DNA from 3 places in the Vogesella sp. LIG4 genome. Region 2 is predicted to be linked to each of the others. Evidence: riboswitches for the same ligand, from Rfam matches in the RefSeq annotation. Region 2 holds a riboswitch; each other region holds the start of a gene.
The links. A riboswitch is a leader RNA that binds a small molecule or an ion and turns the genes downstream of it on or off. The one in region 2 is predicted to bind glycine.

Region 1 (7,817 bases), 680 kb from region 2:
GTGCGTACAGGTTTACCCAGTCCATCACCGTCAGCGGGTCGCGCAACGCGGCTTCCGGGGCGTTGGTGAGCTTGCGGTACAGGTCGGCGGCGCGGCGCTTCACTTTCATGCCGCCGGGCAGGATGCCTTCGTGGCTGCAGCCGCGCTGCACGCAGCTTTGCATCACCTGCCAGATCTGCAGCAGGCCGGCGCGTACTTCGTCCTCGCTACGCCAGGCCAGCTCGTTTTCCAGCATGATCTGGCTGATGCTCTTGCCTTCGCGCTGGCACAGGGCCAGCAGTTCGGCGCCGGTCTTGAACGGGTGCTTCAGTTCGGTAACGCCCGGCGGCACGAAGCCGGCGTCGATGGCGGCCTCATCCACCACGAAGCCGCCGCCTACCGAGTAATAGGCACGCTTGGACAGGCTGTTGCCGTCGGCGTCGAAGGCTTCGAAGATCATGCCGTTGGGGTGGTAGGGCAGGGCCTTGCGCTTGTACAGCAGCAGGTCTTCCGCCTCGTTGAAGGCAATGCGCTGCTGGCCGAGCAGGGTGATGGCCTTGTCGGCACGGATGGTGGCCAGCATCTGCGGCACGGCATCGGTGTCGACCAGGTCGGGCAGCTCGCCGGCCAGGCCCAGCAGCACCGCGGTATCGGTGCCGTGGCCTTTGCCGGTGGCGCCCAGAGAGCCGAACATTTCCGATTTCACGCGCGCGGTGGCGCTCAGCTGGCCATCCTTTTCCAGGCGGGCGATGAACTGGCGCGCGGCACGCATCGGGCCGACGGTGTGGGAGCTGGACGGGCCGATGCCGATCTTGAACAGGTCGAAAACACTGATAGCCATGCTGCTTCTCTTGTCTGGTTGTGGCGCCGCCGTGGGTTGGCGGCGCCCGGTTTACAGGGGGTGGCCCCGTGCTGTTGGATAACGCACCGCGGCCAGGGTTGGCCGCAGCGCTTAGAGCTTATTCACGATCTGCTGCGCTTCGGCGATACGGCGTTGAAAATACCTTCGGAATGCTCATTGACTCCATGTCAATTCCGCTTCCTCAGCCATTTTCGCCTTGTCTCGCTCTAGCTCACGAGATCGTGAACAAGCTCTTATTACTATTTAACGATAGACCGGATACGCGGCGCAAAGCTCCGCTACCTGGCGTTTTACGCGTGCACCCACTTCCGGGTTCTCGATATCGTCGAGGATGTCGCAGACCCAGTGCGCCACCTGGCGTGCCTCGGCTTCCTTGAAGCCACGGCTGGTGATGGCCGGGGTGCCGATGCGGATGCCGCTGGTCACGAACGGGCTTTGCGGATCGTTCGGCACCGCGTTCTTGTTCACGGTGATGTGAGCGGCGCCCAGCGCGGCATCGGCCGCCTTGCCGGTGAGGCCCTTGTCGATCAGGCTCAGCAGGAACAGGTGGTCGTCGGTCTTGCCGGACACGATGCTGTAGCCGCGGTCCTGGAACACCTTCACCATGGCGCGGGCGTTGGCCAGCACCTGTTTCTGGTAATCGACGAATTCCGGCTGCAGCGCCTCCTGGAACGCCACTGCCTTGGCGGCGATGACGTGCATCAGCGGGCCGCCCTGGATGCCGGGGAATACCACTGAGTTCAGCTTCTTCTCCAGTTCCGGGTTGGCCGCAGCCAGAATCAGGCCGCCACGCGGGCCGCGCAGGGTCTTGTGGGTGGTGGTGGTCACCACGTGGGCGTGCGGAATCGGGTTCGGGTACAGCCCGGCAGCCACCAGGCCGGCCACGTGGGCCATGTCCACGAACAGGTAGGCGCCGATGCTGTCGGCGATCTGGCGCATGCGCTTCCAGTCGACGATCAGCGAGTAGGCGGAGAAACCGGCCACGATCATCTTCGGCTGGTATTCGTTGGCCATGCGCTGCACTTCGTCATAGTCGATCTCGCCGGTGGCCGGGTTCAGGCCGTACTGCACGGCGTGGTAGATCTTGCCGGAGAAGTTGACCTTGGCGCCGTGGGTGAGGTGGCCGCCATGGGCCAGGCTCATGCCGAGCACAGTGTCGTGCGGCTCCAGCAGCGCCATGTAGACGGCGGCGTTGGCCTGGCTGCCGGAGTGCGGCTGCACGTTGGCGTAGTCGGCGCCGAACAGCTGCTTGGCGCGGTCAATGGCCAGCTGTTCCACCACGTCCACGTGTTCGCAGCCGCCGTAGTAGCGCTTGCCGGGGTAGCCCTCGGCGTATTTGTTGGTGAGCTGGCTGCCCTGGGCCTGCATCACGCGCGGGCTGGTGTAGTTTTCGGAGGCAATCAGCTCGATGTGGTCCTGCTGGCGCTGGTCTTCGGCCTGCATGGCGGCCCACAGGGCGTCGTCAAAGCCGGCAATCTGCATATCCTGGGTAAACATCGCGTATCTCCTGGTCGCCGGCGCAGGCGGCAAAACGTTGGCCGCACCGCGCCTTGAATAAAACGGGCGGTGATGGACGGACGGTCTGTGGAATGGCAGACAGGGTAATGGGGCGTCCGCCCGGTATCACCGGACGATGCCCCCTCTGTCCCTTTGCCTGAGAGATTGCGGCGCAGTATTGACTGGCCATGCTGCCTTCGGCGAGGCCGCGCGGTTGCGGGCCTACTCTCCAGAGTGCCTGACCAGTGCAGTTCTTTTGCCTGAGAGTTTCTGGGGCGATTCCCCTTCGGCGCTGCCGCTGGATCAGATCCGGGCAGTCTCTCCTGCACTGGTGGCGGCCAACCTTGCGATTGGCTGCGTAGCTTGGCGCAATCTAGAGAAGCTGGCCGTGGCTGTCAACGCATGTCGGACAGTATTCGATGTGCAGGTGCAGCATTGGTGTGGCTGGCTGACAGTAGTTAGCGCTTGCCGCCGGACAAGGGCTGCAGCCCGGATTTGCCGTTTGCGGGTGGTGATGGCATATCGCGCCAGAAGTTTCTTGCGCATTGCATATTGTCTACGGGGGCTATGGAATTTTTTGCGATTTAAACCTAACATATCGAAATTGCAAAGTTGTTTTAAATCAATTTTTTGCGACAGCATGGCGCAAATGCACGCAGAAAGTGCATGAAATTGTTTTCTGGCTATAACAGGAACGGGGCTCGCTCCCCGGTAGTAACATCCACTCACTTCAAAATCCAATAAACAGGGGAAGTATCTATCATGTCTTTGCGCGCAAAACTGATGACGTTCGTGCTGCTGGTAATTGCAGCACTGGCAGTCGTCTTCTGTAGCGTTGCCTACTGGAAGATGAGTGCCACGCTGGCAACCCAGATCGAAGGGCAGATCAAGATGGCTGCCGACAATAAGGTGAGCTTCGTATCAGAGTGGGTGCAGAGCAAGCAGCATATTGCTGCTTCGGTACTGCCGCGTTTCGGTACTGGCGAACTCAAGCCGATACTGGATCAGGCCAAGGCCGCCGGTGGCTTTGACGACATGTATATCGGCCAGCCGGACAAGACCATGACCCAGCCCACCGGGGCGACACCGGTACCGCCAGGCTATGACCCGACCGTACGGCCGTGGTACCTGGCTGCCAAGGATTCCGACGGTCCTATCGCTTCGCCTCCGTATATCGACGCTGCAACCAAGAAGCCGATCATCACCTTTGCCCAGGCGCGCAAGGATGGCGGCCAGCTGGTGGCGGTAGCCGGTGGCGACGTGACGCTGGCGCGCGTGGTGGAAGAAGTGGTGTCCGCCAAGCTGCCGGGCGATGGCTACGCCTTCCTGATTACCGCGGCAGGCGATGTGATCGCCCACCCGCAAAAAGACTCCGCGCTGAAGAAAATCGGTGAGGTCATTCCAGGCTTCGACCTGGCTGGCCTGAGCAAGGATGGCGTGATCCAGTCCGCCTCCATCGATGGCGAAACCCAGCTGGTGGCGCTGTTCCCGGTGCCGAAGACCAACTGGCTGTTCGGCGTGCTGGTGCCCAAGGCTGCCGCCATGGCACCGGTGAGCCAGCTGCTGATGGTAATGGTGGGCCTGGCGATTGCCGGCATGATCCTGGCCAGCATCCTGGCCTATGTGGGCGTGGCACGCATGCTGTCCGGCCTGGGCACCCTGCACAAGGCGATGCAGGAAGTGGCCAGCGGCCATGGCGACCTCACCAAGACCCTGCCGGTGGGCAACCGTGACGAAGTGGGCCAGATCGCCGACGCCTTCAACCAGTTCGTGGCCAAGCTGCGCGAGATGTTCATCACCGTGCGCGACGAATCCGAAGCCCTGGCACGCGATGCCGGCGAGCTGAGCAGCGTGGCCGAGCAGATCGGCCAGGACTCCCGCGTGCAGTCCACCGAGCTGTCTGCTACCGCGGCCACCATCGAGGAAATCACGGTCAGCATCAACCACATTGCCGACCACGTGGGCGAAACCGAGGCGCTGGTGGCGCAGTCGCGCAGCAACTCGGTGGATTCGCACCGTGCCATGGCCGAGGTGGAGCGCGAAGTGCAGTCCATCCAGACCGCCGTGGCTTCGCTGCACACCGTAATGGGCAGCCTGTCCGGCCAGTCCGAACAGATCAAGGGCATTGTCGGCGTGATCCGCGACATCGCCGATCAGACCAACCTGCTGGCGCTGAACGCGGCCATTGAAGCTGCCCGCGCCGGCGAATCCGGCCGCGGCTTTGCCGTGGTGGCCGATGAGGTGCGCAAGCTGGCCGAGCGTACCGCCACTGCCACCGTGCAGATCGCCGAGATGATCGACACCGTGATCCGCCGCACCGGCGAGGCCATCGAGCATGCCGATACCACCAACGAGAAGGTGGCATCCGGTGTCACCTTGTCGCGCCAGGCGGCCGACAAGGTGGAAGTGATCAAGAGCAATGCCGAGGAAATCTCCTCGCGCATGGGCGAAATCACCTCCTCCACCGCCGAGCAGGGCATCGCCACCAACGAGATGGCACGCAGTGCCGAGCGCGTGAACGTGATGGCGCAGCAGACCGACAGCAGCCTGCAGCAGGCGCTGGCCACCATCAACCTGCTGGCGCAGCGCGGCGACGAACTGAAGTCGCTGGTTGCCCGCTTCCGCCTCTGAGCGCATTCTCTGCCTTGCATCGCCCCGGCCCGTGCCGGGGTTTTTCATTTAAGGAGCCGGCCATGCGCGACCCGTTCACCGTATTCGGCAGCAGCCCCGTCGTGCTGGACGGCGCCATGGCCTCGGAACTGGAGCGCCGTGGCTGCGACCTGAACGATGCGCTGTGGTCGGCGCGGGTGCTGATCGAGCAGCCGCAGCTGATTCGCGATGTGCACTACGACTACTTCCTGGCCGGCGCCGACGTGGCCACTACTGCCAGCTACCAGGCGAGCTTCCCCGGCTTTGCCCGTCGTGGCATTGATGCCGGTGAGGCTGCGCGGCTGATGCGGCTGTCGGTGGAGCTGGCGCAGGCGGCGCGCGACGCGTTCTGGGCCGACGAGCACAACAGGGTTGGCCGCACGCGCCCGCTGGTGGCGGCCTCGGTGGGCCCTTACGGCGCCATGCTGGCCGACGGCTCGGAATACCGCGGCCACTATGGCCTCTCCGAGCAGCAGCTGGTGGACTTTCATCGCCCGCGCATCGCCGCACTGCTGGCGGCCGGGCCGGACTTGCTGGCCTGCGAGACCATTCCCTGCCAGCAGGAGGCGCTGGCACTGGCGCGGCTGCTGCGGGACGAGTTTCCGCAGGCTGCGGCGTGGATCAGCTTCTCCTGCCGCGACGATGCCAATCTGAGCGAAGGCACTCCTCTGGCCGATGCTATCGCCGCGCTGCAGCCATTCGCCCAGGCGGTGGCGGTAGGGGTGAACTGCACCGCGCCGCGCCACATCGCGCCCTTGTTGCAGGCGGCGGCACAGGCCAGCGGCAAGCGGCTGCTGACCTATCCGAACTCCGGTGAAACCTACGACCCGGTGAGCAAGACCTGGCACGACAGCAACGAACCGCAGGCATTTGCCGATGCCGCCCGCCAGTGGCGCGCGGCCGGCGCCAGTTGTATTGGCGGCTGCTGCCGCACCACGCCGGACGACATTCGCGCGCTGGCCGCCTGGCTGCGCGGCAGCCGAGGGCAGGGTACTGCATGAGGTGGTGGCTTGCTGTGGCGTAAAGTTGCCGGAAAATGATTTATTTGTTTCTGTAATGGCAGTGAATTGCCATTTCGTGGATTCTTGATCTGGATGCTGGTGGTTGCCGGGGTGGAAAAGTAAAATGGCCACTTCTTTTGTTGCGTCGCAATATCAATCATGACCACGCTCAGCCCATCCGCCATCCCCGAGGCGGATACCGCCATCGCCCACAGCCTGCTGGAAGACGTGCTCGCCATCCTGGTGGGCACGCTGCTGGTGGCTTTCGGCGTGGCGATGTTCAAGCAGGCCGGCCTGCTCACCGGCAGCACCGCCGGCATCGCCTTCCTGCTGCACTACCGCACCGGCCTGCCGTTCGGCGCCATCTTCTTCACCATCAACCTGCCGTTCTACTGGCTGGCCTGGCGCCGCATGGGCTGGCGCTTCACGCTGAAGACCTTTATCGCGGTGAGCCTGCTGTCGCTGTTCACCAGCATGCACGGCCAGTTCCTGCACCTGGGCAGCCTCAACCCGTTCTACACCGGGCTGGTGGGCGGGCTGATGATGGGCATGGGCTTCATTGCGCTGTTCCGCCACCAGGCCAGCCTGGGCGGCATCAATATCCTGGCGCTGTTCCTGCAGGATCGCTACGGCATCCGCGCCGGCAAGCTGCAGCTGGGGCTGGATCTGCTGATTCTTGGCACTTCGCTGCTGCTGGTGAGCTGGCCGGCGCTGCTGGGCTCTATCCTGGGGGCCGCGGCGCTGAACATGGTGATCGGCTTCAACCACCGCCCGGACCGCTACATCGCCATATAGCCGCGTTGGCGCGATGGACACGAAAAAGGTTGGCCGCATGCGGCCAACCTTTTCTGCTTTGGAGCATGCTGTTCAGGCTTGGCGATCCGCCGGGTGGTTCACGCCGTCGTTCACCGGCACCGGGCCGAGTTCATACGGGTTGACGCCTTCCAGGCAGCCGACGTTGTAGCCGTACTGCTGCGGGTTGCTGCGCCGCTGGTGGTGGGTGTAGATGCCGCACTCACCGCAGAAATAGTGGCTGGCGGTGCGGGTGTTGAACTGGTACAGCCTGAGCTTGTCCGCGCCCTGCACGATGCGGATGCCGGCCAGCGGCACCGAGGCGACGATGGCGCCCTTGCGGCGGCAGATGGAGCAGTCGCAGCGGCGCGGGTCGACGATGCCGTCCGGCAGATGCAGCTCCAGTACCACCGCGCCGCAGTGGCAGCTGGCGGTGTGGTATTCGCGGATGGGGGTGTTGCCGACCTGCTTGATCATGGCGGCCTCCTGGCTGAATGGCATCGGCATGATGCCGGCTGCGGGGCAGGGCTGCTACTGGCCGTTGGGCGTGGCGCGGTCTGTGGCACGCCGGATAGGCGATTTCCGGGATGCGCTGCGTTTATCCGGGCTACGACGGGGCAACAAAAACCCGGCGCGCGGCCGGGTGGGGTCAGTTCTTCTGGTGGCCGTTCTCGTGGAAGGCCAGGCTGTAGTCGGCACCGGCATCCACCGCCAGTGCGTCCTTCAGCCAGGGCAGCACGGCTTCCAGTTCGGCCTTGAGCGTCCACGGCGGGTTGACCACGAACATGCCGCTGCCGTGCATGCCGAAGCCGTCCTGCGACGGTTTGCGCACGGTGAGGGTGACGTCCAGCCAGCTGTGGCAGGGCAGCTTCTTCAGCTCGCGCACCATGTCGCCCACGTCCTTGCGCTGCAGCAGCGGGTACCAGATGGCGTAGCTGCCGGTGGCGAAGCGCTTCAGCGCCTCTTTCATCGCCCGTACCACGTGCTGGTAGTCACCCTTGTCCTCGTACGGCGGGTCGATCAGCGTCAGCGCGCGG
Region 2 (7,817 bases):
GGCTGCTCATCGGCTTCTTCTTTGCTCTCGGCATCTGGCGCCTTGGCTGGAAATTCGCTGCCTTCGTACTGGCTGCGTTTTCCCTGATCCTGGTCACCGGTTTCTGGGCGCAAACGGTGTCCACGCTGGCACTGACGTTGTCTGCCACCCTCATCAGCCTGATGATCGGCGTGCCGCTGGGCATCTGGTGTGCCCGTAGCCGCCGTACCAACACCCTGGTGCGCCCGGTGCTGGACTTCATGCAGACCATGCCCGCCTTCGTGTACCTGATTCCGGCCGCCATGTTCTTCGGCCTGGGTCGCGTGCCGGGCATCCTGGCCACCGTGGTGTTCGCGGTGCCGCCGGCAGTGCGCCTGACCAGCCTGGGTATCCGCCAGGTGAACAAGGAGCAGGTAGAGGCCGGCCACGCCTTTGGCTGTACCCCGACCCAGCTGCTGTTCAAGGTGCAGCTGCCCATCGCGCTGCCGGCCATCATGGCTGGCGTCAACCAGACCATCATGATGGCGCTGTCGATGGTGATCATCGCCTCCATGGTGGGTGCTGGCGGCCTGGGTAACGACGTGCTGGCCAGTATCCAGCGTCTGGACGTGGGCCTTGGCTTCGAGAGCGGTCTCGCCGTGGTGCTGCTGGCCATCATCCTCGACCGCCTGACCGAAAGCTTTGGCCGCGGCCCGGCGCCGCAGCAGGGAGGCCACTGATACAGGCTGATGCTTTAATCTGAATGGCGGGCCGGCATGACCGGCCCGTTGGAACCTGTTTACGATCGGCTGCGCGCCTGCTGGCGCGCAACTTCGTAAACAGGCTCTTGCCGCAACACCAGTACCGGTTCACGTTTGTTCTAGCACCCGCCACGAGGTGCACACCCCCAACCACACACCATCCACCGGAGGTCACCATGAGCCCGCAACAACTTGGTTCGCTCGCTCACATCGGTTTCCTGATGTTGCCCAATTTTTCCATGATTGCCTTTGCCAACGCGGTGGAACCGCTGCGCATGGCCAATCACCTGTCACGCAAGAGGCTGTACCGCTGGTCGCTGATCTCCGCTGACGGCCAGCCGGTGGCTGCCAGTAATGGCCTGTCGCTGGCGCCCACCACCGCGCCGGGCGAGCCGGGCGATTACGACCTGCTCATCGTCTGCGGCGGCATCCAGGTGCGCGAAGCCGCCAGCGATGGCGCGCTGGCCATCATCCGCCGCTTTGCCAGCGCCGGCGTGCCGCTGGGCGGAGTCTGTACCGGCGCCTTCGCCCTGGCGAAGGCGGGGGTGATGAACGGCTACCGCAGCAGCATCCACTGGGAAAACCTGTCCTCCATCCGTGAAGAATTCCCCAAGACGCAGTTCTCCAGCGAACTGTTCGTGATCGACCGCGACCGGCTTACCTGTAGCGGCGGTACCGCGCCGCTGGATCTGATGTGCAACCTGATCCGCCACAAGGGCGGCAAGGGGTTGGCCGCAGACGTGTCGGCGCAGTTCATCGTCGACCGCATCCGCGACCAGCACGACCACCAGCACATCCCGCTGCTGGCGCGGGTAGGTACCGGCCACGAGTCGCTGATCGATGCCGCGCTGGCGATGGAAATGAACATCGAGAACCCGCGCCCGCTGGACGACCTGGCCGCCGAGCTGGGGGTGTCGTTGCGCCACCTGGAGCGCCTGTTCAAGCGCTATCTGGGCAGCACGCCAGCGCAGTACTACCTGGACCTGCGGCTGCGCCGCGCCCGCGAGCTGCTGCTGCAGACCAATATGAGCGTGATGGAAGTCACTGTCGCCACAGGCTTTTTGTCGTCTTCCCACTTTTCCAAGTCTTATCGCAACCTGTTCGGCTACCCGCCAAGCCGTGAACGCCAGCAGCTGGCGCTCGAAGCGGCAATTATGTGATCTCAATCAAGGCGCCTGCTGGCAATTGCTTGTCGAAAGCAAGCAAGTTGACTGCGGGCGACATGGCAATCTGGCAGTTGCTGCCACAGGAGCGGCGATTGCCCGGCGCTTTGGCGCTACCGAACGAATTGCAGAAGACAGGAGCTAAGTTAATGAATGCTTACAAGCTTGCAGGAGCACTGTTGATTGGTGCCGTTAGCAGCGCGGCACTGGCGACCGATACCGCCCAGTGTCAGAAAGTGCATTTTGCCGATGTGGGCTGGACCGACATCGCCGCTACCACCGGCATGGCCAGCGTTGTGCTGGAAGGCCTGGGCTACACGCCGAGCACCACCATCGCCTCAGTGCCCATCACCTTCGCCGGCATCAAGAACAAGCAGATCGACGCCTTCCTCGGCTACTGGAACCCCAGCATGACGCCGATGATCGAGCCGTTCGTGAAGGCAGGGCAGATCAAGGTGCTGGACCGCCCCAACCTAGTGGGTGCCAAGTACACGCTGGCAGTACCTGCCTACGTGGCGGCAGCCGGTCTGAAGAGCTTTGCCGACATCGCCAAGTTCAAGGACAAGCTGGATGGCAAGATCATCGGTATCGAGCCGGGCAACGATGGCAACAACCTGATCCAGGAAATGATCAAGAAGAACCAGTTCGGCCTGTCCGGCTTCAAGCTGGTTGAGTCCAGCGAGGCAGGCATGCTGTCCGAAGTGGAACGCGCCATTCGCCAGAAGAAATGGGTAGTGTTCCTGGGCTGGGAACCGCATCCGATGAACGTTAAGTACAAGATGACCTACCTGTCCGGCGGCGACGACGTGTTCGGCCCCAACTACGGCGAAGCCAAGGTATTCACCGCCCTGGCAACCGACTACCAGGCACGCTGTCCGAACGTGGCGAAACTGCTGACCAATATGCAGTTCACCACCGACATCGAAAACCGCGTGATGGGCCCGATCATGGACAAGGAGAAGCCGGAACTGGCTGCCAAGAACTACCTGAAGAAGAACCCGTTCATGCTGAAGAGCTGGCTGGCCGGTGTAACCACCTTCGATGGCAAGGACGGCATGAGCGCCGTGCAGCACCACCTGGCCAACTGATAGCATCAGCATTGCCACCAGGGCCGCCATCGCAGATGGCGGCCTTTTTCATGGTCTGGAGGGTGGTTTGCTGCCGGCGGCCTGGTCACGATAGACATTCTTGAACAGCAGCATTTTCTGCAGGTGCTCCTCCTGGCGCCCTGGAAAGCCGCAGTGTAGTGCGAAATGTTCGCTTTCCTTGAAGGTGCCAAACAGTCGGTCCCACCAGCTTTTCCAGCAGGCAATGCTGTCACCTGCCGACAATCAACGCTTCCAGAAACGGATGCGCCAGCTGCTGCAGGAGTTTACTGACCTGCATCAGGAAGGTCTGGCCCGAGCGACGGATGATCAGCATGGCACCAGCCTGCTGCTGGCGATCCGGCCATGGGAGCCCCGTGTTTTCGAGTCGATGCGCAGAGCGCCTGACGATAGAAAGTATCGAGAGGCGTGACAGCCAGCGAGCCTGGCGGCAGGGCGGGAAGCTGTTAGCAAAAAAAACGCCCGCGTGAGCGGGCGTTGTCATGTCTGCGGCCAACGTTGGCCGCAAGCGGGCATCAGCATTCCACGATGTTTACCGGCACTTCGATCACGTTGATCGCCAGGCCGCCACGCGCGGTTTCCTTGTACTTGTTGCTCATGTCGCGGCCGGTGTCGCGCATGGTCTTGATCACCCGGTCCAGCGATACGAAGTGCTGGCCGTCGCCACGCAGCGCCATGCGCGCGGCGTTGATGGCCTTCACCGCCGCCATGGCGTTGCGTTCGATGCACGGCACCTGCACCAGGCCGCCCACCGGGTCGCAGGTCAGGCCCAGGTTGTGTTCCATGCCGATTTCGGCGGCGTTTTCCACCTGCTCAGGCGTGCCGCCCAGCACCTCGGCAAGCGCGCCGGCGGCCATGGAACAGGCGGAGCCCACTTCGCCCTGGCAGCCGACTTCGGCGCCGGAGATGGAGGCGTTGAGCTTGAACAGGATGCCGATGGCGCCGGCGGTGAGCAGGAAGCGCACCACGCCGTCCTCGCTGGCATTGGGCACGAAGCGGGCGTAGTAGTGCAGCACCGCCGGGATGATGCCGGCCGCGCCGTTGGTGGGCGCGGTGACCACGCGGCCGCCGCCGGCGTTTTCCTCGTTCACCGCCAGTGCGTACAGGTTCACCCAGTCCATTACCGTCAGCGGGTCGCGCAGCGCGGCCTCCGGGGCGTTGGTGAGTTTGCGGTACAGGTCGGCGGCGCGGCGCTTCACTTTCATGCCGCCAGGCAGGATGCCTTCGTGGCTGCAGCCGCGCTGCACGCAGCTTTGCATCACCTGCCAGATCTGCAGCAGGCCGGCGCGTACTTCCTCCTCGCTACGCCAGGCCAGCTCGTTTTCCAGCATGATCTGGCTGATGCTCTTGCCTTCGCTTTGGCACAAGGCGAGCAGCTCGGCGCCATTGCTGAACGGGTGGCGCAGTTCTTCGCTGCCCGGCGGGGTAAAGCCGGCATCCACTGCCGCCTCGTCCACCACGAAGCCGCCGCCTACCGAGTAGTAGGCGCGCTTATCCAGTACTTCGCCCTTGTCGTTACGCACCTCGAAGGTCATGCCGTTGGGGTGGAACGGCAGCGTCTTGCGCTTGTGCAGCACCAGATGCTCGCTCTCGGCAAAGACGATTTCGTGGCTGCCCAGCAGGCGCAGGCGCTTGCTGTCACGAATCGCCGCTACCATCTGCGGCACCGCGTCGGTGTCCACGGCATCCGGCAGCTCGCCCTGCAGCCCCAGCAGCACGGCGATGTCGGAGCCGTGGCCCTTGCCGGTGGCGCCCAGTGAGCCGAACAGCTCGCAGCGCACGCTGGCCACCGCCGGCAGCACGCCGTCGCGTTCCAGGCGGGCGATGAACTGCCGCGCGGCACGCATCGGGCCGACGGTGTGGGAGCTGGACGGGCCGATGCCGATCTTGAACAGATCAAACACACTGATGGCCATGATCAGCTCCCGCTGGCAGCGCGGTATACCGGGAAGGCCGCGCACAGCTCGGCCACCTGGCGCTTGACCTTGGCGGTAACGTCCGGGTTCTCGATATCGTCGAGGATGTCGCATACCCAGTGCGCCACCTGGCGTGCCTCGGCTTCCTTGAAGCCACGGCTGGTGATGGCCGGGGTGCCGATGCGGATACCGCTGGTCACGAACGGGCTTTGCGGATCGTTCGGCACCGCGTTCTTGTTCACGGTGATGTGGGCGGCGCCCAGCGCGGCATCGGCCGCCTTGCCGGTGAGGCCCTTGTCGATCAGGCTCAGCAGGAACAGATGGTCGTCGGTCTTGCCGGACACGATGCTGTAGCCGCGGTCCTGGAACACCTTCACCATGGCGCGGGCGTTGGCCAGCACCTGTTTCTGGTAATCAACGAATTCCGGCTGCAGCGCTTCCTGGAAGGCCACCGCCTTGGCGGCGATGACGTGCATCAGCGGGCCGCCCTGGATGCCGGGGAACACCACCGAGTTCAGCTTCTTCTCCAGTTCCGGGTTGGCCGCAGCCAGAATCAGGCCGCCACGCGGGCCGCGCAGGGTCTTGTGGGTGGTGGTGGTCACCACGTGGGCGTGCGGAATCGGGTTCGGGTACAGCCCGGCAGCCACCAGGCCGGCCACGTGGGCCATGTCCACGAACAGGTAGGCGCCGATGCTGTCGGCGATCTCGCGCATGCGCTTCCAGTCGACGATCAGCGAATAGGCGGAGAAGCCGGCCACGATCATCTTCGGCTGGTATTCGTTGGCCATGCGCTGCACTTCGTCGTAGTCGATCTCGCCGGTTTCCGGGTTCAGACCGTATTGCACCGCGTGGTAGATCTTGCCGGAGAAGTTGACCTTGGCGCCGTGGGTGAGGTGGCCGCCGTGGGCCAGGCTCATGCCGAGCACGGTGTCGTGCGGCTCCAGCAGCGCCATGTAGACGGCGGCGTTGGCCTGGCTGCCGGAGTGCGGCTGCACGTTGGCGTAGTCGGCGCCGAACAGCTGCTTGGCGCGGTCGATGGCCAGCTGCTCCACCACGTCCACGTGTTCGCAGCCGCCGTAGTAGCGCTTGCCGGGGTAGCCCTCGGCGTATTTGTTGGTGAGCTGGCTGCCCTGGGCCTGCATCACGCGCGGGCTGGTGTAGTTTTCGGAGGCAATCAGCTCGATGTGGTCCTGCTGGCGCTGGTCTTCGGCCTGCATGGCGGCCCACAGGGCGTCGTCGAAGCCGGCAATCTGCATATCTTTGGTAAACATGGCGCTCTCCAGACAAGGGCGCGGCCAAGGTTGGCCGCAAGCCCGGTAAATGGGGGTGGGTGGTCGCCTGGCGACCCGTGCTTGCCCCCTCTGTCCGTGTGCCTGAGAGATTGGGTGCGCGCTGCGCACCGTGCTGCCTTCGGCGAGGCGCCGCTGATGGCGCCTGCTCTCCAGAGAGCCTGGGCAGACAGTCCTTTTGCCTGAGAGTTTTCGGGGCGATTCCCCTTCGGCGCCGCCGCTGGACTGCTGTCCGGGCGATCTCTCCTGTCTGCCTGATGTGGCTGCAGCTCAATCTAGAGAGCGCCCGCGCCAGCGTCAATCGATGCCGGCAGGGTAAAAACGGGCAGCTTCGCGATGCTTGCTGGTGCTGGCGGCGGCAGGTGGCGAAAACGATGATTTTCCGTCGCCGACGGAAGGAAAGCTGTCGGCTGTGACAATGCCGCGCCGGCAAACAACGGCATTGCCGGTGAAAACTAATTATTTGATTTTTATGGGAATTGATGTGTTTTTGCCACAACTGCGGTTGTGGCTTGTGAGCTACGGCTGCTTGTCCTGCGCAGCCTGTCTGGCCGGTTCGGCGCCGTGGCTGCTGGCCGGCAATGTGCCGGGCAGCAGGCAATCCTGCGGTGCCAGGTGGCGTAACTCGCAGTCTATGGTGAACGGTTGCGGGCGCATCACGGCGTAGCCCTGCACGTAGTCTATGCCCAGCATGGCGGCTGCCTGCATGATCTGCGGGGTCTCGACGAATTCGGCAATGGTGTGCTTGCCCATGACATGGCCGATGTGGTTGATCGCCGCCACCATGGCGTGGTCGATAGGGTCGTCCAGCATGTCCTTGACGAAGCTGCCGTCGATTTTCAGGTAGTCCACCGGCAGGTGTTTCAGGTAGCTGAACGAGGACATGCCGGCGCCAAAGTCGTCCAGCGAGAAGCGGCAGCCCAGCTTTTGCAGTTCGGTGATGAAGTGAATGGCGTCGCTGAGGTTGGCGATGGCGATGGTTTCCGTGATCTCGAAGCAGATGCGTTGCGGCGCGATGGCATGCAGGCGGAACTGCTCGTGCAGGAAGTCGAGAAAGCTGTCGTCGCCAATGGAGCTGCCGGACAGGTTGATGGCACAGGTGGTTACCTGGCTGCTGTGGCCATGCTGCTGGCGGCTGACCAGGGTGGCAAAGGCATTCTGTACCACCCAGCGATCTATCAGCGGCATCAGGCCGTAGCGCTCCGCTGCCGGGATGAAGCTGATCGGTGGCACCAGGCGGCCATATTCGTCGTACAGGCGCAGCAGCAGCTCGATGTGGATGCCGTCGTCGGTGTCGTTGCTTAGCGGGGCGATCTGCTGCGCGTACAGGCAGAAACGGTTCTCTTCCAGTGCCAGGCGGATGCGCTGCACCCAAGCCATTTCGCCATACTTCATCGACAGCTCGGAATCATCCGGGTGGTAGACCTGCACCCGGTTGCGCCCCTTTTCCTTGGCCATGTAGCAGGCCACGTCGGCGGCGCGCAGCGCCTCGGCCAGCGTGGTCATCGGCGCGCTCAGGTGCACCAGGCCGATGCTGACGCTGACATTGAACGGGTGGCCTTCCCAGGCAAAGTGCAGCTCCTGCACGGTCTGGCGCAGCGCTTCGGCAATTTGTCCGGCGTTG
Region 3 (7,817 bases), 920 kb from region 2:
GGCTGGAGAAGGTGCGCAGTACCGGCGCCATGTAGGCCATGGCGTAGTCGTCCGGCACCCCCAGCCGGATGCGGCCGGATACCGCCGGCGCATGCAGCGCCGCTACCGCCTCGGCATGCACGGCAAGCAGGCGCCGTGCATGCGGCAGCAACTCGCTGCCGGCCACGGTCAGCACCAGGTGGCGCGGCCCGCGGGCGAGCAAGGGCCGCCCGGCAGCGTCTTCCAGCTTCTTCAATTGCATGCTGATTGCCGACTGCGAGCGATACAGCTGCCGTGACGCCGCGGTAAGCGAGCCGCTGTCCACCACGGTGACAAAGGCGCGCAGCCAGTCCAGTTGCAGGTCGTTGCCGTTCATCGCCGCTCCATGCATTCGAAAATCGAATCATAGCATCGCCATAAATCCGCTTTTCGCAGCATTACGCCCCGGCCACAATGACTGCATGAAGACCGCTACCCCCACCCTCTCCCCTGCCGCCACGGGCGGCAACAGCGCCAGCGAGCAGCGCGGCACGCTGCTGATGACCGCCGGCGGCGTACTGCTCGGCAGCATCGGCATCTTCGTTACCGAAGCCCACCAGGACGCAGTGACCACGGTGCTGTTCCGCTGCCTGTTCGGCGGCCTGGCGCTGCTGCTATGGGGCGCAGCCAGCGGCAGGCTGGCGGAGTTGCGCCTGTCCGGGCGCGCACTGTTGGCCGCCGTGCTGGCCGGGGTGCTGATGGTGAGCAACTGGGCGTTGTTCTTTGCTGCCATTCCGATGACGTCCATCGGCGTGGCCACGGTGGTGTTTCACCTGCAGCCGTTCTGGGTGCTGCTGCTGGGCGCCTGGCTGCTGCGCGAGCATCTGTCGTCCACCCGCGCGCTGGCCTGCGGAGTGGCGCTGCTGGGGCTGGCGCTGGCCACCGGGCTGTTCGACCAGCCGGCCGCGCAGGTGCTGAGCAGCAGCTACCTTACCGGCCTGCTGCTGTGCCTGTTCGGCTCGCTGTGCTATGCCGGCGTGCCGCTGATCGCCAAGCTGGCGCCGGGTGTCAGCGCCTTCGCGCTGGCGTGGTGGCAGTGCGCGGTGGGTGTGCTGCTGAGCTGCTGGTGGCCGCTGTGGCATGGTTGGCCGCAAGCCGGCGCGGCCTGGGGCTGGCTGGTCGGCCTGGGCAGCCTGCACACCGGCCTTGCCTACGTGCTGCTGTATGCCGGCATGAGCCGGCTGCCCACCAGCCGCATCGCGGTGCTGCAGTTCATCTACCCGGCCACCGCCATCGTCATTGACTGGCTGGCCTACGGCCACGCACTCGGCCCGCTGCAGTTCGGTGGCCTGATCCTGCTGGGCGGTGCGCTGTGGACGGTGCGGCGCAGCGCCTGAGGGCACCTTGGCCAGGCTGTAAACAAACAAAAAGCCCCGCTTGCGCGGGGCTTTGCCATGCCGACGTTGGCCGCATGCGGCCAACCTTGGGCTTACTGGTAGCTGTCGATGGACGGGCAGCTGCAGATCAGGTTGCGGTCGCCGTATACGTCGTCGATACGGTTCACGCTCGGCCAGAACTTGTTTTCCAGCACGTACGGCAGCGGGAAGAAGGCTTCTTCGCGGCTGTACGGGCGGGTCCACTCACCGGCGATGTCTGCCTTGCTGTGCGGCGCGTTCACCAGCGGGTTGTTGTCCGCCGGCCATACGCCGTTCTGCACCTTGTCGATTTCCTGGCGGATGGCCAGCATCGCAGAGATGAAGTGGTCCAGCTCGGCCTTGGATTCGGATTCGGTCGGCTCGATCATCAGCGTGCCCGCTACCGGGAAGCTCATGGTCGGCGCGTGGAAGCCGTAGTCCATCAGGCGCTTGGCCACGTCCACCTCGGTCACGCCGGAGGCGGCCTTCAGCGGGCGCAGGTCGATGATGCACTCGTGTGCCACGCGGCCGTTGCGGCCGGTGTACAGCACCGGGTAGTGCCCCGACAGGTGCTTCATCAGGTAGTTGGCGTTCAGCAGCGCCATTTCGGTGGCGTGCTTCATGCCTTCCGCGCCCATCATGCGGATGTACATGTAGGAGATCGGCAAGATGGAAGCGGAGCCGAACGGCGCAGCGGATACCGCGCTCTGGCCGGCCACGGCGCCCGGTACGGCGGACACCACGTGGTTGGCCATGAACGGTGCCAGGTGCGACTTCATGCCGATCGGGCCCATGCCCGGGCCGCCGCCGCCGTGCGGGATGCAGAAGGTCTTGTGCAGGTTCATGTGCAGCACGTCGGCGCCGATGTCGGCCGGGCGGGTCAGGCCCACCTGGGCGTTCATGTTGGCGCCGTCCATGTACACCTGGCCACCGGCCGCGTGCACGATCTCGCAGATTTCCTTGATGCCTTCCTCGAACACACCGTGGGTGGACGGGTAGGTGATCATCAGCGCGCCGAGGTTGGCCGCATGCTGCTCGGCCTTGGCACGCATGTCGGCCATGTCCACGTTACCGTTGTCGTCGGTCTTCACCACCACGACCTGCATGCCCAGCATCTGCGCGGTGGCCGGGTTGGTACCGTGCGCGGATTGCGGGATCAGGCAGATGGTGCGGTGCGCTTCGCCACGGCTGGCGTGGAAGCGGCGGATCGCCAGCAGGCCGGCGTATTCGCCCTGCGCGCCGGAGTTCGGCTGGATGGAGATGGCGTCGAAACCGGTGATGGCCATCAGCTGCTGCTGCAGGCCTTCGATCATTTCCAGGTAGCCAGCAGTCTGCTCGCGCGGTGCGAACGGGTGCATGTTGGCGAATTCCGGCCAGGTGATCGGAATCATCTCGCTGGTGGCGTTCAGCTTCATGGTGCAGCTGCCGAGGCTGATCATGGAGTGGTTCATCGCCAGGTCGCGGTTTTCCAGCTTCTTGAGATAGCGCAGCATCTCGTGTTCGCTGTGGTGGGTGTTGAACACCGGGTGCGACAGGATGGCGGACTCACGCTTCAACGCGGCCGGGATGGCATCGGCGGCAGCGGCGTCCAGCGCCGCGATGTCGGCCGGCTTGCCGGTGAAGATTTCCACCAGCTGTGCCAGGTCGGCGGTGGTAGCGGCTTCATGGAAGGCCACGCCCAGCACGCCGTTGCCGGCGTCACGCAGGTTGATGCCGGCGGCCAGCGCAGCGGCGTAGACCTTGGCCGCATTGGCGCCCAGGTCAACCTGTACCGTGTCGTAGAAGCGATCGAACACCAGCTTGCCGCCGGCTGCCTTCACCGCGTGGGCGAAGATGGCTGCCATGCGGTGGATGCGAGCGGCGATGCGCTTCACGCCCTCGGCGCCGTGGTACACGGCATACATGCCGGCGATGTTGGCCAGCAGCACCTGCGAGGTACAGATGTTGGAGTTGGCTTTCTCGCGACGGATGTGCTGTTCGCGGGTCTGCAGCGCCATGCGCAGCGCGGTCTTGCCCTTGGCATCCACCGATACGCCGATGATGCGGCCCGGTGCCGAGCGCTTCATGTCGTCCTTGAACGCGAAGAAGGCAGCGTGCGGGCCGCCGAAGCCCATCGGCACGCCGAAGCGCTGGGTGTTGCCCACGGCCACGTCGGCGCCCATTTCGGCCGGCGACTTCAGTGCCACCAGTGCCATCACGTCAGCGGCAACTACTGCCAGCGCGCCCTTGGCCTTGGCAGCGGCAATGTACGGGGTCAGGTCCAGCAGCTCGCCGGATTCGCCCGGGTACTGGAACAGCACGCCGAAGTACTCGCCGTTGCCGGCTTCTTCCGGGTGGCCCTGCACCAGCTCGAAGCCGAAGTATTCGGCGCGGGTCCGCATCACGTCCAGGGTCTGCGGCAGCACGCGGCTGTCCACGAAGAACTGGTTGGACTTGGACTTGGACACGCGGCGCGCCATGGCCATGGCTTCGGCAGCAGCGGTGGCTTCGTCCAGCAGCGAGGCGTTGGCCACTTCCAGGCCGGTCAGGTCGATGATCATCTGCTGGAAGTTCAGCAGCGCTTCCAGGCGGCCCTGGGCGATTTCAGCCTGGTACGGGGTGTAGGCGGTGTACCAGCCCGGGTTTTCCAGCACATTGCGCAGGATCACGCCCGGGGTCAGCACCGGGTAGTAACCCAGGCCGATGAAGGAGTTGTTCACCACGTTCTTGCTGGCCACGGCCTTGAGGTCGGCCAGGGCGTCGGCTTCGCGCTGCGCCGGCGGCAGATCCAGCGCGCGGTTGAAGCGGATGTTGGCCGGCACGGTCTGCGCTACCAGGTCTTCCAGCGAGGAAGCGCCCACGTAGGACAGCATCTCGGCCTTCTCGGCCTCGCACGGGCCGATGTGGCGTTCGATGAATTCTTGATGATTGAAGAGTTGCGAGAGCGACATGTCTTCGATTCCGTCTTAGCTAGCCACACGATGCGCAGCGTCGGTGGGGTTGGCCGCAAGGCCCGCCCGCAGGGCGCATCGGGAGGCAAAAATACAAAAGCCCCGCCATCTTGCGACGGCAGGGCCCTTCGATCAGGCGCCGATTTCGGCTGCGTAGGCAGCGGCATCCATCAGGCGATCCAGATCAGCGGCGTTGGCCGGCTTGATCTTGAAGAACCAGGCTGCGCCGTACGGATCGCTGTTGGCCAGATCCGGAGCCGCTTCCAGATCGCTATTCACTTCCAGCACTTCGCCGGCGATCGGGGCGTAGATATCGGAGGCGGCTTTTACCGACTCCACCACACCTGCCTGTTCGCCTTCGCCCAGCTGGCTGCCAACGGCCGGCAGTTCCACGAACACGATATCGCCCAGCAGCTCCTGGGCATGTTCGGTGATGCCGATGCTAACGGTGCCGTCAGCTTCCAGGCGCAGCCATTCGTGGCTGGATACGTATTTCAGTTCGGCGGGAATGTTGCTCATGTGATTCTCCTGATGCAGATAGTTTGGATCTAGATTGGGTAGTACCGGGGCGACGCTCTCGCCTCGTCGTTATACACCAGCTTATTCAAAAACTTTCTTACCGTTGCGTACGAACGGCATTTTCACCACGCGAACCTCGGTAAGCGTGCCGCGCAGATCCACCAGGGCGGTGGCGCCGGTAGCGGCCGGCACGCGGGCAATGGCGATGGAATGCTTCAGGGTCGGCGAGAAAGTGCCGCTGGTGATGATGCCTTCGGCGCCATCCACCACTACTTTCAGGCCTTCGCGCAGTACGCCGCGGCCTTCCAGCACCAGGCCCACCTGCTTCATGGCCACACCGGCAGCCTTCTGGGCTTCCAGTGCCTTGCGGCCGGTGAAATCGCGCTCTTCCGGGTTCCAGGCGATGGTCCAGCCCATGCCGGCTTCCAGCGGCGACACGGTTTCGTCCATGTCGTGGCCGTACAGGTTCATGCCGGCTTCCAGACGCAGGGTATCGCGTGCACCCAGGCCGATCGGCGCTACGCCGGCAGCTTGCAGCTGGTTGAAGAAGGTGATGGCTTCGGCAGCGGGAATCATGATTTCCAGGCCGTCTTCACCGGTGTAACCGGTGCGGGCCACGAACCATTCGCCGAACGGCAGGCCCTGGAATACTTTCAGGCCCTGGATGGCTTCTGCCCAGTCCGGCTTAACGGCACAGACTTTGGCAATGGCCTGCGGACCTTGCACGGCCAGCATGGCCAGGTCGCGGCGCACTTTCAGTGCCACGTCGAAACCGGCGGACTGCTTGTCCATCCATGCCAGGTCTTTTTCGGTGGTGCCGGCGTTGATCACCATGCGGTAACCGTTGGCCGCAAGGTAAACGATCAGATCGTCCACCACGCCGCCTTGCTCGTTGAGCATGCCGGAGTAGAGTGCCTTGCCTTCGAAGCCCAGTTTGGACACGTCGTTGGCGATCAGCTTTTGCAGCCAGGCTTTGGCGTCGCTGCCGGTGATGTCCACCACGGTCATGTGGGACACATCGAACATGCCGGCGTCGTTACGCACGATTTCATGTTCTTTCAGCTGCGAGCCGTAATGAATGGGCATTTCCCAGCCGGCAAAGTCAACCATCTTTGCATTGGCGGCAATATGCGCATCAAACAGTGGGGTACGTTTCGGGGCCGTCATGGGCAAATCCTCGGAGTGAGTTATTCCTCTATCTCACACCCCTCTGTCCATGCACCTGAGATTTTCCGGCATTGCGCCGTTAGCCCCTTCGGTGGGCGCGATATGCGCCGCTCTCCAGATTCAGCCGATCTTGCGACCGGATTCTTGCAGTCCTTTTGCCTGAGCGATTGCGGGTGCACTTGCGCCTTCGGCGGCAACCGGCCTATCGGCTAGCTGCGCTCTCCTGCGTGAATGGCCGGATTATCGTCGCGCCCTGCCGGCTTGGCAAGTCGGGTTTTGTCCATTTTTCAGATACTTGCGACAAGTCCTGGACAAAAAAGCATGATATTTCGCTTTACGGCCAAGCAGTTAGCCACAAACCAGCCGCCAGGGGCTGTTGGCGCCAGCGTTGCAAGATGCTCAAACAATTGTCACCGGCCCGGCCGGTACCTGTGTCAGCTGCCAGTGGCTGTGGGCCCACTGCCACAGTTCCGCCACCGTCCCCGCCGCGCTTGGCGCCGCATGCCCCAGCCGTTGCAGGGCCTGGCGCAGCTCCTGTGCGGCCAACGTTGGCGAGATGGCCGGCGCCAGCGTCTGTTTGGAAAGCTTCTCGCCGGCGGCATTCACCATCAGCGGCAGGTGGCAGTGGCTGACCGCCGGCCCGCCCAGGCATTGCCGCAGCCACAGCTGGCGCGGCGTGGACACCAGCAGGTCGGCGCCGCGCACGATGTCGTTGATGCCCTGCGCGATATCGTCCACCACCACCGCCAGCTGATAGGCCCAGAAGCCATCGGCACGCAGCAGCACGAAGTCGCCGATATCGCGCTGCAGCTGCTGCGCGTAATAGCCCTGCAGGCGATCATCGAAACCCAGCTCTTCATCCGGTACCTGCAGCCGCCAGGCACGCGGGCTGCGCCCCGGCGCCAGCCCGTGGCGGCAGGTGCCCGGGTAGACCATGCCGTCCAGCCCGCGCAGGCCGTGCTCGCTGATTTCCTTGCGGGTACAGCCGCAGCCATAGGCATCGCCCTGGGCAACGAGCTGGTCCAGCGCCGCGCGGTACAGCTGATGGCGCTGGCTCTGGTACACCACCTCGCCATCCCACTCGAAGCCGAAGACTTCCAGCGTGCGCAGGATGTTGGCTGCAGCACCAGGCATTTCGCGCGGAGGGTCGAGATCTTCCATGCGCAGCAGCCACTGGCCGCCGCGGCGACGGGCTTCCAGGTAGCTGCCCACGGCCGTGGTCAGCGAGCCGGCGTGCAACAGGCCGGTGGGGCTGGGGGCAAAACGGCCACGGTAAGCGGGATCAGGGGCAGACATTCGGCGCGGAGCAAACAATAATCACAGCTGGCTACCGATAACGGTGTGCACAGCCGTGGAGGGCGAAAAATGACGCACGTTGTAACCGAAGCCTGCATCAAATGCAAATACACCGACTGCGTGGAGGTGTGCCCGGTGGACTGCTTCCACGAAGGCTCCAACTTCCTGGCCATCGACCCGGACGAGTGCATCGATTGCACGCTATGCGTGCCGGAATGCCCGATCGATGCCATCACCACCGAGGAGGATCTGCCGCCGGCGCAGCACCACATGCTGGCGCTGAATGCCGAGTTGTCCAGGGTCTGGCCGGTGATCGTGCAGCAGAAGGAGCCGCTGCCGGATCACGAGCACTGGGCCAAGGAGACAGGCAAGCTGCCGCTGCTGGAGCGCTAGATATCGCAAGTTGGCCGCAGCCTGCGGCCAACCCTGCCCGGCTCAGATGAACAGATCCACGTCGCCGCCGGTCTTGCGTTCGCTGTCGCTGTCGATGCGGCGGCGGTAGCTTTCTTCTTCCTGCACCAGGGTATGCTGC

Region 1: another riboswitch for glycine. It lies ahead of glyA (serine hydroxymethyltransferase); the one in region 2 lies ahead of glyA (serine hydroxymethyltransferase).
Region 3: another riboswitch for glycine. It lies ahead of gcvT (glycine cleavage system aminomethyltransferase GcvT); the one in region 2 lies ahead of glyA (serine hydroxymethyltransferase).

What each region holds. Positions count from the first base shown of each region.
Region 1 is NZ_LT607802.1:2,677,844-2,685,660, forward strand. Features, by position in the region: gene PSELUDRAFT_RS12615 (L-serine ammonia-lyase) at 1-820, opposite strand, end outside; gene glyA (serine hydroxymethyltransferase) at 1,085-2,338, opposite strand; glycine riboswitch at 2,480-2,575, opposite strand; glycine riboswitch at 2,577-2,674, opposite strand; gene PSELUDRAFT_RS12625 (methyl-accepting chemotaxis protein) at 3,101-4,969, shown strand; gene mmuM (homocysteine S-methyltransferase) at 5,032-5,988, shown strand; gene PSELUDRAFT_RS12635 (YitT family protein) at 6,148-6,783, shown strand; gene PSELUDRAFT_RS12640 (GFA family protein) at 6,856-7,257, opposite strand; gene PSELUDRAFT_RS12645 (23S rRNA (adenine(2030)-N(6))-methyltransferase RlmJ) at 7,430-7,817, opposite strand, start outside.
Region 2 is NZ_LT607802.1:3,362,255-3,370,071, reverse strand. Features, by position in the region: gene PSELUDRAFT_RS15640 (proline/glycine betaine ABC transporter permease) at 1-698, shown strand, start outside; gene PSELUDRAFT_RS15635 (GlxA family transcriptional regulator) at 896-1,879, shown strand; gene PSELUDRAFT_RS15630 (choline ABC transporter substrate-binding protein) at 2,062-2,970, shown strand; gene PSELUDRAFT_RS15625 (hypothetical protein) at 3,019-3,213, opposite strand; gene PSELUDRAFT_RS15620 (L-serine ammonia-lyase) at 3,504-4,904, opposite strand; gene glyA (serine hydroxymethyltransferase) at 4,907-6,175, opposite strand; glycine riboswitch at 6,354-6,452, opposite strand; gene PSELUDRAFT_RS15610 (EAL domain-containing protein) at 6,713-7,817, opposite strand, start outside.
Region 3 is NZ_LT607802.1:134,002-141,818, forward strand. Features, by position in the region: gene PSELUDRAFT_RS00605 (LysR family transcriptional regulator) at 1-355, opposite strand, end outside; gene PSELUDRAFT_RS00610 (DMT family transporter) at 441-1,355, shown strand; gene gcvP (aminomethyl-transferring glycine dehydrogenase) at 1,448-4,303, opposite strand; gene gcvH (glycine cleavage system protein GcvH) at 4,436-4,822, opposite strand; gene gcvT (glycine cleavage system aminomethyltransferase GcvT) at 4,904-5,989, opposite strand; glycine riboswitch at 6,023-6,117, opposite strand; glycine riboswitch at 6,127-6,225, opposite strand; gene gluQRS (tRNA glutamyl-Q(34) synthetase GluQRS) at 6,389-7,285, opposite strand; gene fdxA (ferredoxin FdxA) at 7,355-7,678, shown strand; gene cheD (chemoreceptor glutamine deamidase CheD) at 7,721-7,817, opposite strand, start outside.